Linked DNA regions of Chelatococcus sp. YT9. The protein of the gene in region 2 interacts with the protein of the main gene of each other region in a pairwise test. Links are inferred from orthologs where the notes say so. Each region holds a gene or a part of one and is shown on either strand. Other genes may lie near its edges.

What was found. Proteins that work in one complex are often made in the same cells at the same time.
Region 1: the proteins of hfq (region 2) and rho interact in binary tests that used the Escherichia coli proteins (3 or more experiments, as listed by UniProt). The link is inferred for Chelatococcus sp. YT9 from one-to-one orthologs.

Annotation. Positions count from the first base shown.
Region 1 is NZ_JAHBRW010000001.1:1,476,548-1,480,908, reverse strand. What follows is about bases 1,396-4,276. They hold rho (transcription termination factor Rho), read left to right. Parts: upstream 1,396-2,143; coding sequence 2,144-3,409; downstream 3,410-4,276. Other genes in these bases: KIO76_RS06655 (DUF4214 domain-containing protein), read left to right, coding at 3,646-4,276; hemJ (protoporphyrinogen oxidase HemJ), read left to right, coding at 1,505-1,927; hemE (uroporphyrinogen decarboxylase), read left to right, coding at 1,396-1,499. Also shown: KIO76_RS06675 (pyruvate, water dikinase regulatory protein), read right to left, coding at 1-8; more of hemE, read left to right, coding at 447-1,395; more of KIO76_RS06655, read left to right, coding at 4,277-4,361. UniProt on the Escherichia coli protein: Facilitates transcription termination by a mechanism that involves Rho binding to the nascent RNA, activation of Rho's RNA-dependent ATPase activity, and release of the mRNA from the DNA template.
Region 2 is NZ_JAHBRW010000001.1:4,123,163-4,128,662, forward strand. Bases 1,503-4,430 are described here. They hold hfq (RNA chaperone Hfq), read left to right. Parts: upstream 1,503-2,801; coding sequence 2,802-3,059; downstream 3,060-4,430. Other genes in these bases: ntrX (nitrogen assimilation response regulator NtrX), read left to right, coding at 1,503-2,555; hflX (GTPase HflX), read left to right, coding at 3,060-4,430; mazG (nucleoside triphosphate pyrophosphohydrolase), read right to left, coding at 4,410-4,430. Also shown: KIO76_RS19040 (sensor histidine kinase NtrY-like), read left to right, coding at 1-1,188; more of ntrX, read left to right, coding at 1,185-1,502; more of hflX, read left to right, coding at 4,431-4,445; more of mazG, read right to left, coding at 4,431-5,285. UniProt on the Escherichia coli protein: RNA chaperone that binds small regulatory RNA (sRNAs) and mRNAs to facilitate mRNA translational regulation in response to envelope stress, environmental stress and changes in metabolite concentrations.

The sequences.
Region 1 (4,361 bases), 2.6 Mb from region 2 along the record:
CGACTCAAGTGTTTTTCCCAACCTTCCTGCGGCGGGCCCAGCGGATGGAGCCATGCCAAGTCATCTAACAGCCAAGTGGATGAAGCGTTGACGACTGTGGAGAACCCCCGCCTGTATCCAGACCCGACGCCACACTGTGGCTTGAGTGGTCGAAGCGATCAACAGCCAGCCTCCTATGGATGGATTCCGGCCGGGTCATTCGACGCAAGCGGGGACAGCGTCGACTCAATCGCGCCGCAATCGTTAACAAACCATGAAGATTAACGGTTTGTTAAGATATGCGGCGCCTCGCCTGGCCGCCGTTCCCCGGCCATACCGCGCGAGCAATCTGGGGACTGGTTGTGGACGGGACTGGCGCATGCGTCATGCCCTGACCAGTAGAAACAACAGAATCTAGACTCTAAAATAAGATTAGATTTGAAGAGAGAGATGGTGTGACCAGCGTCCTGCAAGCCTCCGAAAGCTCGGCCTCCCCGATTCTTAAAACGCTCGCCGGAGAGGCAATGACCCCTCCCCCTCTCTGGATGATGCGCCAAGCTGGCCGGTACCTCCCGGAATATCGTGCCTTGCGTGCTGAAGCGGGATCGTTTCTTGACCTCTGCTATACGCCGAGCCTGGCCACGGAGGTCACACTTCAACCCATTCGCCGCTTCGGCTTCGATGCCGCCATCCTCTTCAGCGATATTCTCGTTGTTCCGCACGCCCTTGGGCAGGACTTGTGGTTTGTCGAGGGAGAGGGACCACGGCTAAAGCCGGTTACAACGCCTGCGGATGTCGCAGCGCTGCGCACGGATCTCGATCCCGAGAAGATCGGTGCCGTGCTCGAGACGGTCGCCCGGGTGAGAGCGGCCTTACCAAGCGAAACGGCGCTACTCGGCTTCTGCGGGGCGCCTTGGACGGTTGCGACCTATATGGTTGCAGGCAGAGGCACGCCGGACCAAGCTCCTGCTCTCGATCTCGCTGCCCAGCAGCCTGAGCTCTTTGCCGAGATCATCGACCTCCTTGTCGCGCAATCGACTCGATATCTGGTCAACCAGCTGAAAGCTGGCGCCGACGCCGTCCAGATCTTCGACAGCTGGGCCGGCGCGCTCGTCAGGGATGAAGCCCTCTACCGTCGATGGTGCCTCGAGCCGATCAGCCGAATTGTGCAGGGCGTCCGCTCGGAGATTCCCAAGGCCCTGATTATCGGCTTTCCGAAGGGGAGTGGCCGCTTTTACCCGCTGTTCGCTGCAGAAAGCTGTGTCGACGCGGTGGGCCTGGACCAAGGAGTGGCGTTGGACCGCGCGCGTGACGTTCAGGCTATCCGCCCGGTACAGGGCAACCTCGACCCCGGGGTTCTGCTCTCAGGTGGGGATGCCCTCGATCATGCGATCGACGCGATCCTTGGTGCCTTCCGCGGGCGTCCTCATGTCTTCAATCTCGGCCATGGCATTCTGCCGCAGACGCCGATTCCGCATGTGGAAAGGCTCGTCAAGCGGGTGCGTGACGGGTTAGGCTGATCCTCATGTACGAATGGATCAAAGCCTTCCACGTTATCTCTGTCATCGCCTGGATGGCGGGTATGCTCTATTTGCCGCGCCTTTTCGTCTACCACGCGGATTCGCCGGTCGGTTCCGAGAGGTCGGAGACCTTCAAGGTCATGGAGCGCCGCCTCTTGAAGGCGATCATCAATCCCGCAATGGGCGCGACGTGGATATCCGGTCTCTACATAGCCTATAGCGGAGGCTGGTTTTCATCGGGCTGGCTTCACGGGAAGCTTCTTCTGGTTCTTTTTCTGTCTGGCATTCACGGTTTTTTTGCTGGCGAACAGCGCAGGCTAGCGGGCGACATCCGCAAGCGCACGGCGCGATTCTATCGTATTGTGAACGAGATACCGACTGTTCTGATGATCGGTATTGTGATCCTCGTCGTGGTCAAACCTTTTTGAAGCCGTGATACCGGGGCTTGAGAGCCTCTTCAAAAACGGATATGGAAATCCCATCCTTCCTTGAAACAGGTTGGCGGATGGCGTGGATCCCTGCCACGCGACGCCTCTCCCCGGTAGCTCGTTAATCCCTAGCCGCTGCCCTTCTACCTGTTAGTTCCCCTTCTTTCCGTGGCCGGCCTTCCCCAGGCACGCCCCTTACATTTTGAGAGAGTCTCCATGCGGGAGATCAAGCTTCAGGACCTCAAGTCCAAGACGCCGACCGAGCTTTTGACTTCAGCCGAGGAGCTCGAAGTCGAGAACGCCAGCATCATGCGCAAACAGGAATTGATGTTTGCGATTTTGAAGCAGCTTGCTGCGCGTGAAATTGAGATCATCGGCGAGGGCGTCGTCGAGGTGCTTCAGGACGGATTCGGATTTCTCCGGTCGTCCGATTCCAACTATCTGCCGGGCCCGGATGACATTTACATCTCTCCGTCGCAGATCCGCCGCTTTGGACTCAGGACCGGCGACACCGTCGAAGGACCTATTCGTGGTCCCAAGGAAGGCGAGCGCTATTTCGCGCTGCTCAAGGTCAACACGATCAATTTCGAGGATCCGGAGAAGATCCGGCACAAGGTTCACTTCGACAACCTGACGCCGCTCTATCCCGATGAAAGGTTGCGCCTGGAGATCGAGGATCCGACGAAGAAGGACTACTCGGCGCGAATCATCGACATTGTCTCTCCGATCGGTAAAGGCCAGCGCGCCCTCATCGTGGCGCCGCCACGTACCGGCAAGACGGTGCTTCTGCAGAATATCGCCCAGTCAATCACCACGAATCATCCCGAGTGCTACCTCATCGTTCTGCTCATCGATGAGCGCCCTGAGGAAGTCACCGACATGCAGCGCTCCGTGAAGGGCGAGGTCATTTCCTCGACCTTTGACGAGCCGGCTGCGCGCCACGTGCAGGTTGCGGAAATGGTGATCGAGAAGGCCAAGCGCCTGGTCGAGCATGGCCGCGATGTGGTCATCCTGCTCGACTCGATCACTCGCCTTGGCCGCGCCTACAACACCGTCGTGCCCTCTTCCGGCAAGGTGTTGACCGGCGGTGTGGACGCAAACGCGCTCCAACGGCCCAAGCGCTTCTTCGGCGCGGCTCGCAATATCGAAGAAGGGGGTTCGTTGACGATCATCGCGACAGCCCTCATCGACACCGGAAGCCGCATGGATGAAGTGATCTTCGAGGAGTTCAAGGGCACCGGCAACTCGGAGATCATTCTCGACCGTAAGGTTTCCGACAAGCGGGTCTTCCCGGCGCTGGATATCACCCGGTCCGGCACGCGCAAGGAGGAGCTGCTCACGCCGGCCGATATCCTCAAGAAGACCTACGTGCTCCGGCGGATTCTCAATCCGATGGGCACGGTCGACGCCATCGAGTTCCTGCTCGACAAGCTGCGGCAGACCAAGTCCAACGGCGAGTTCTTCGATTCCATGAATACCTGACGATTGAAGGACTACAGGTAGGACCGCCGCTTCGCTCGGTTGCCTCTATCTCTTCTCTCTATAAGCCGCCGGCTCTGCTCCGGCGGCTTTTCTTTTGCGCTGACAGCCCGCAATCCCTCGTCGAGAAAGCCAGTGGCCGTCTTCGGCTAGCCAGGCTCGGCAATTGCAACGTCTCTTCGGGGACCTCGGTCTATCTCGAAACGGGGCAAAGACGCAGTCAAAGCGGGATTTCTGGCATGGTTATCAATCTGACACCAACGAGCGGTGTGTCGTTTCGGGACTACCTGACGCTCGGAAGTTCCTATTCCGTCGCTTATGGGTATGGCGGCAATGACACGATCGAAGGCAAGGCGCGCGGCGGTCTCAACCTCGCCATGGGCGGCAAGGGTGAGGATGGCTACATCGTCAACGGCGATATGGTCATCTCGGACAGCGGCGGGCATGACTATGTGACGATGCTGGGCATCTCGTGGTCATCACCCACGAGCCACATCGCGACGATCGATAATCGCCATCTGGTTCTTTGGGACACCGCGAGCGACACGTCGGTCATCGTGCTCGACTGGCTCGATCCAGGGCGGCAGGTGGAGCTCTATCATTTCAATGACGTGAGCTTGAGTTGGGGCGAAATCGCCTACTATCTCCCGGGCAAGGAGAGCTTCATTGGCGACATACCATGGGAAGGGTTGGGCGGCCTTGGTCTGACCGGGTTTCTGTCCAACGACGCCAACGACACCATCAACTTCCATCGGGAGCAGGAAGCCTTCGGCTCCAATAAGGCCGATGCGGAGGCTGTTGGCCGCCTCTACGAGGCCGGGCTTGGCCGTAAAGCGGACATTGCGGGTCTGAACTTCTGGTATGACGTGCAGGTGAGCGGGGTCTCGGAGCAGGATATCGTAGGCTCGCTCCTCAAGAGCGCCGAGTTCACAAAGGCATATGGAAATGCATACAC
Region 2 (5,500 bases):
AAGATGACGAGCGAGCTCAGGCAACAGCACGACGGCCTTGTCGCGGCGAGCGACGTCATCGACAAGCGGCGTCGCTTCAACGAGGCCGTTCTGGCTGGCGTGTCGGCCGGAGTGATCGGCACAGATGCTGCAGGCATGATCACGATCGTCAACCCATCCGCGGAAGCGATCCTGCAGGCAGATGGCAGCGCGGTCATCGGCAAGCCGATCATCGAGGCCTTGCCGGAAGTCGCTCCGCTTCTCGATGAGGTGCTGGCCGGCAGGCAGCGCCAACTGATCCAGGGGCAGATCGCTCTGAACAGGGATGGCCGTGAGCGCATGCTCAACGTGCGCGTTACCAGTGAACAGGCAGCGGGCCAGGACAAGGGCTTTGTCGTCACGCTCGACGACATAACAGATCTTGTGTCCGCCCAGCGTACATCGGCCTGGGCCGACGTCGCGCGCCGCATCGCCCATGAAATCAAGAACCCGCTTACGCCGATCCAGCTGTCGGCGGAGCGGATCCGTCGCAAATACGGCAAGGTTATCGTCGAGGATCGAGCGATTTTCGACCAATGCGTCGCCACGATCGTCCGCCAGGTCGATGACATCAAGCGCATGGTCGACGAATTCTCCTCCTTCGCCCGGATGCCGAAACCGACGCATGCCATGGACGACGTCGTTGATACGGTGCGTCAGGTCGTCTTCCTGATGCGGGTGGGTGCGCCGGACATCACTTTCAAAGAAAGGCTGCCGGAGGAGGGGATCACCGCCTATTTCGACCGCCGGCTCATTTCCCAGGCGGTCACGAATATTGTGAAGAACGCGACCGAGGCGGTGATGGCGGTCGAGGGCAATACGCGCGGCATCGGACAGATCGACGTGAGCGTCCGCGAACAGGACGGCATCATCACGATCGACGTCAGCGACAACGGCAAGGGTTTCCCGAAGGAGCACAGGCAGCGCTTGCTTGAGCCTTACATGACGACCCGCGAGGGCGGCACGGGCCTTGGCCTCGCCATCGTGGGCAAAATTCTCGAGGACCACGGCGGCGGCATTGAGCTGCTCGACCATCCCGGCGTGAGCGCCGGTGGACCAGGTGCACGCGTCCGCATGTGGTTCCCGAAATCTGGCATTTCCGAATCTGGCAGTGGTGGCGTTGCGTCAACGGACAGCAAGGACGACATCAAACAAAGGGCAATTGGATGAGCGCCGACATCCTCATCGTCGACGACGAAGCGGATATTCGTGAACTCGTAGGCGGCATACTTGATGACGAGGGACATAGGACGCGGACGGCTGGTGGATCAGACGAAGCCTTGGCCGCCATCGAAGCCCGCCGGCCGCAGCTGGTCTTCCTCGATATATGGCTGCAGGGCAGCCGTCTTGACGGCCTTCAGGTGCTCGACGTCATCAAGGAGCAGAATCCGGAAGTGCCGGTCGTCATGATTTCCGGGCATGGCAACATCGAAACCGCGGTCTCGGCCATTAAGCGCGGCGCGTATGATTTCATCGAAAAGCCGTTCAAGGCTGATCGCCTCGTTCTCGTGGCGGAACGCGCGCTGGAAGCTTCGCGTCTAAAGCGTGAGGTACGTGAACTCAGGACGCGCTCCGGGCAGACCAGCAGGATGGTGGGCCGTTCCCCGATCATCAACCAGTTGCGCCAAACCATCGAGCGCGTCGGGCCGACGAATGCCCGTGTGCTGATCAGCGGTCCGTCCGGCTCAGGCAAGGAACTGGCGGCCCGCACGTTGCACATGAATTCGCAGCGCGCCAATGGCCCGTTCATTGTCATCAATGCGGCGGCGATCACCCCCGAAACCATGGAGAGCGAGCTTTTCGGCGTTGAGGCGACAGATGGACGGGGCAGGCGCATCGGCGCGCTGGAGGAGGCGCACGGCGGCACGCTTTACATCGACGAAGTTGGCGACATGCCCCGGGAGACGCAGAATCGGATTTTGCGTGTGCTGGTGGACCAGAACTTCCAGCGGGTAGGGGGCACCACGCGCGTTCACGTCGACGTGCGCATCATCTCCTCCACCAGTCGAGACCTCACGCAGGAGATCGCCGACGGGCATTTCAGGGAAGACCTCTTCCATCGGCTGGGTGTCGTGCCAATCCGGATCCCGTCTGTGGCTGAGCGACGGGAAGACGTGCCGGAACTCATCAGTTTCTTTATGGAGCAGATCTCGGCTGCGACCGGGCTTGCAAAGCGCGTCATCGCGGACGATGCCATGGCCGTGCTCCAGTCGCACGATTGGCCGGGCAATGTGCGCCAGCTGCGTAACAATGTGGAACGGTTGATGATATTGACCGGCGGAGATCCTGATGCGGCAATTTCCGCCGACCTGTTGCCAGCCGAAATCGGGACGCTTGTGCCCACTACGCCGGCCGGCAGCGGTGGTGAGAAGCTGATGAGCTTGTCGTTGCGCGACGCACGCGAGATCTTCGAGCGCGAGTATCTTGTGGCGCAGATCAACCGATTCTCGGGAAATATCTCGCGTACTGCAGAGTTTATCGGTATGGAGCGCTCTGCTCTACACAGGAAGTTGAAGTCGCTCGGGATCGGCTCTTGACGCCCGACGGTCGCGCCTCGTCCTTGTATGGACGGTCGTGCGCGGATGCTAGTGGGACGCCCGGAACTGGCTCGGTGGGGCAAGAGATACTTGCGTTTGAAGCGTTTCTCCCTTTGTAATGCGTTTCTCGGTCTATGAGCGTCCCGCGCCCACGCGGCCTCCCGGCAGCGACGGCAAAGGCAACAACAGAAGCCGTGTAAGCGAACAAGGACCGACGAGCACGGCGCAAGAAGAAGGTTTAACAAGATGGCGGGCGAACGCGCGCAAAACCTGCAGGACACCTTTCTCAATCACCTTCGCAAGAACAAAGTCCCGCTGACGATTTTCCTCGTCAACGGCGTCAAGCTTCAGGGTGTTGTGACTTGGTTCGACAACTTTTGTGTATTGCTGCGCCGTGATGGGCACTCGCAGCTGGTCTATAAGCACGCCATATCGACGATCATGCCTGGACATCCGATCCAGCTGTTTGAGCCGACCGACGATATGGGGTCAGAAAAGGTCTGAATGACGCAGCCCGATAAGCGTAAGGACGCGTTTCAACCGACGCCGCCTTCCTCTGGTGATCACGAAGGCAAGAATACCCGCGTTCTCGTGATCGGGCCCTACCTGACACGCAGTGCGACCGAGCGCAGCGGCGAGAGCGCGGCGCGGGATCCCACTGCGCGGCTCGATGAAGCCGTAGGTCTGGCGCGGGCGATCGATTTGACGATCGTCCGTGCGATCCAGCTCAGCCTCACCAATGTCCGCCCCGCGACCTATCTCGGCTCGGGCAAGGTCGAGGAGCTGGCGGGCATCGTGAAGGCCGATGACATTGAACTCGTCATCATGGATTGCGCCCTCTCACCGGTGCAGCAGCGCAATCTCGAACGAGCTCTCGGCGCCAAGGTCATAGACCGAACGGGGCTCATTCTCGACATCTTCGGCCAGCGGGCGCGAACGCGCGAGGGCTCGCTCCAGGTTGAGCTCGCCCATCTCACCTACCAGAAGAGCCGTCTTGTCCGCTCATGGACCCATCTTGAGCGCCAGCGCGGCGGATTCGGCTTTCTCGGTGGCCCTGGAGAGACGCAGATCGAGACCGATCGTCGTCTCATCCAGGAGCGAATGAGCCGCATCGAGCGCGACCTCGAGCATGTCAAGCGGACTCGCGCGCTCCACCGCGAAAGTAGGCGCCGCGTGCCCTATCCCATCATCGCTCTGGTGGGTTACACCAACGCCGGCAAGTCGACGCTGTTCAATCGCCTGTCTGCGGCCGAGGTGATGGCCGAGGACCTGCTGTTCGCGACGCTCGATCCCACGGCCCGGGCGATAGGGTTGCCGCACGGTTCGAAAGCCATCCTTTCAGACACCGTCGGCTTCATCTCCGATCTTCCGACTATGCTCGTCGCGGCTTTCAGGGCGACGCTGGAAGACGTGATCGAGGCGGACGTGCTGCTCCATGTTCGGGATGTGTCCCACGGCGACACTGAGGCTCAGGCCAGCGATGTCGAAACCATTCTCCGCGAACTCGGCGTCGATCCGGGCAATGGTCAGCGCCTGATCGAAGTGTGGAACAAGGCCGACCTTCTGGCACCGGATGAACGCATCAAGCTCGACAATCTGGCATCGCGCAGGCCAACCGACCTCCAGCCAGTCCTGGTCTCGGCCGTCAGCGGGGAGGGGATGGATGCTCTGCTATCCGCCATCGAGTCCAGGCTGGCGCATGGCCGTGCCGTCTACCGTGTGACTCTGGAGCCCCAGGCCGGAGACGTCCTGAACTGGCTCTATGAAGAAGCCGAAATTCTTGACCGGCGTTCGGACGAGGATGGGCGCATCCTGTTGGCCGTTCGCATCGCGGAGGCGAAAGAGCCCCGCTTGCTACGAAGATGCCCTGGGGCCAAGCGCATCCGGTAAACGGTTGTCTTTGGCGAGCTTTCCTTCCCCTTTGGCTTCCTGCCAGAGATCCTCCATCTCTTCAAGGCTTGCTTCCGTGGTGGTGCGTCCCGCGGAAGCGAGCTGCCTCTCAATATACGCGAAACGCTGTTCAAACTTGGCGTTGGTCAGGGCGAGCGCAGCTTCGGCATCGCCTCCGACGTGGCGCGCCAGGTTAACCGCCGCAAATATAAGATCCCCAACTTCCTCCATCACGGCAGATGGGTCGGCCATGGTCAGGGCCGCGTCGATCTCGTCCAACTCTTCGCGAAGTTTCGCCACAACCTCGCGGGCCTCTGCCCAATCGAAACCCACGCTGGCTGCCTTGCGTTGGAGTTTGTCGGCCCGGGTGAGGGCAGGGAGCGTCCTCGCGATACCATCGAGCAGCCCTGCCCGGCCTTCGTCAGTTAGACCGCGCTCCTGACGTCTGCTGCGGCGCTCGGCTTTCTCCTCGCTCTTGATACGCTCCCAAAGAGCCTTGACCGCCTCGGGCGACAGATCGCGTGCCTCGCCGAAGACATGGGGATGTCGCCGTATGAGTTTGCTGGTGATGGCCTCGACCACATCCCCGAAGGCGAACTCGCCGGCTTCTTCGGCCATGCGTGCATGAAACACGACCTGGAGGAGAACATCGCCCAACTCCTCCCGAAGATCATCCATATCACCACGCTCGATGGCGTCGGCGACCTCATAGGCTTCTTCAATGGTGTAAGGAGCCACCGTCGAAAAATTCTGCTCGATATCCCATGGGCATCCGCTGCCTGGGGTCCGCAATGCGGCCATGATCGCAATGAGCTGACTGATATCCCGAGACGCCTGCATGTGATCTCCAACGGTTCTGCTGCGGCAAGCCACACGATATCGCTGAACGTTGGCTGTCCACGTCGCGGCCAGTGCACGAAGGCCGGAGCGTCGGAGTTGGACCACGGGACAGTGGGCGTTTCAAGGGGTGATTGCCCGAGAGGAGGACACGCCAACACGCGGGAAATGAATTCGCATAAGGCACATTATGGAACCTCAGTGCGTTCAGGCTGATC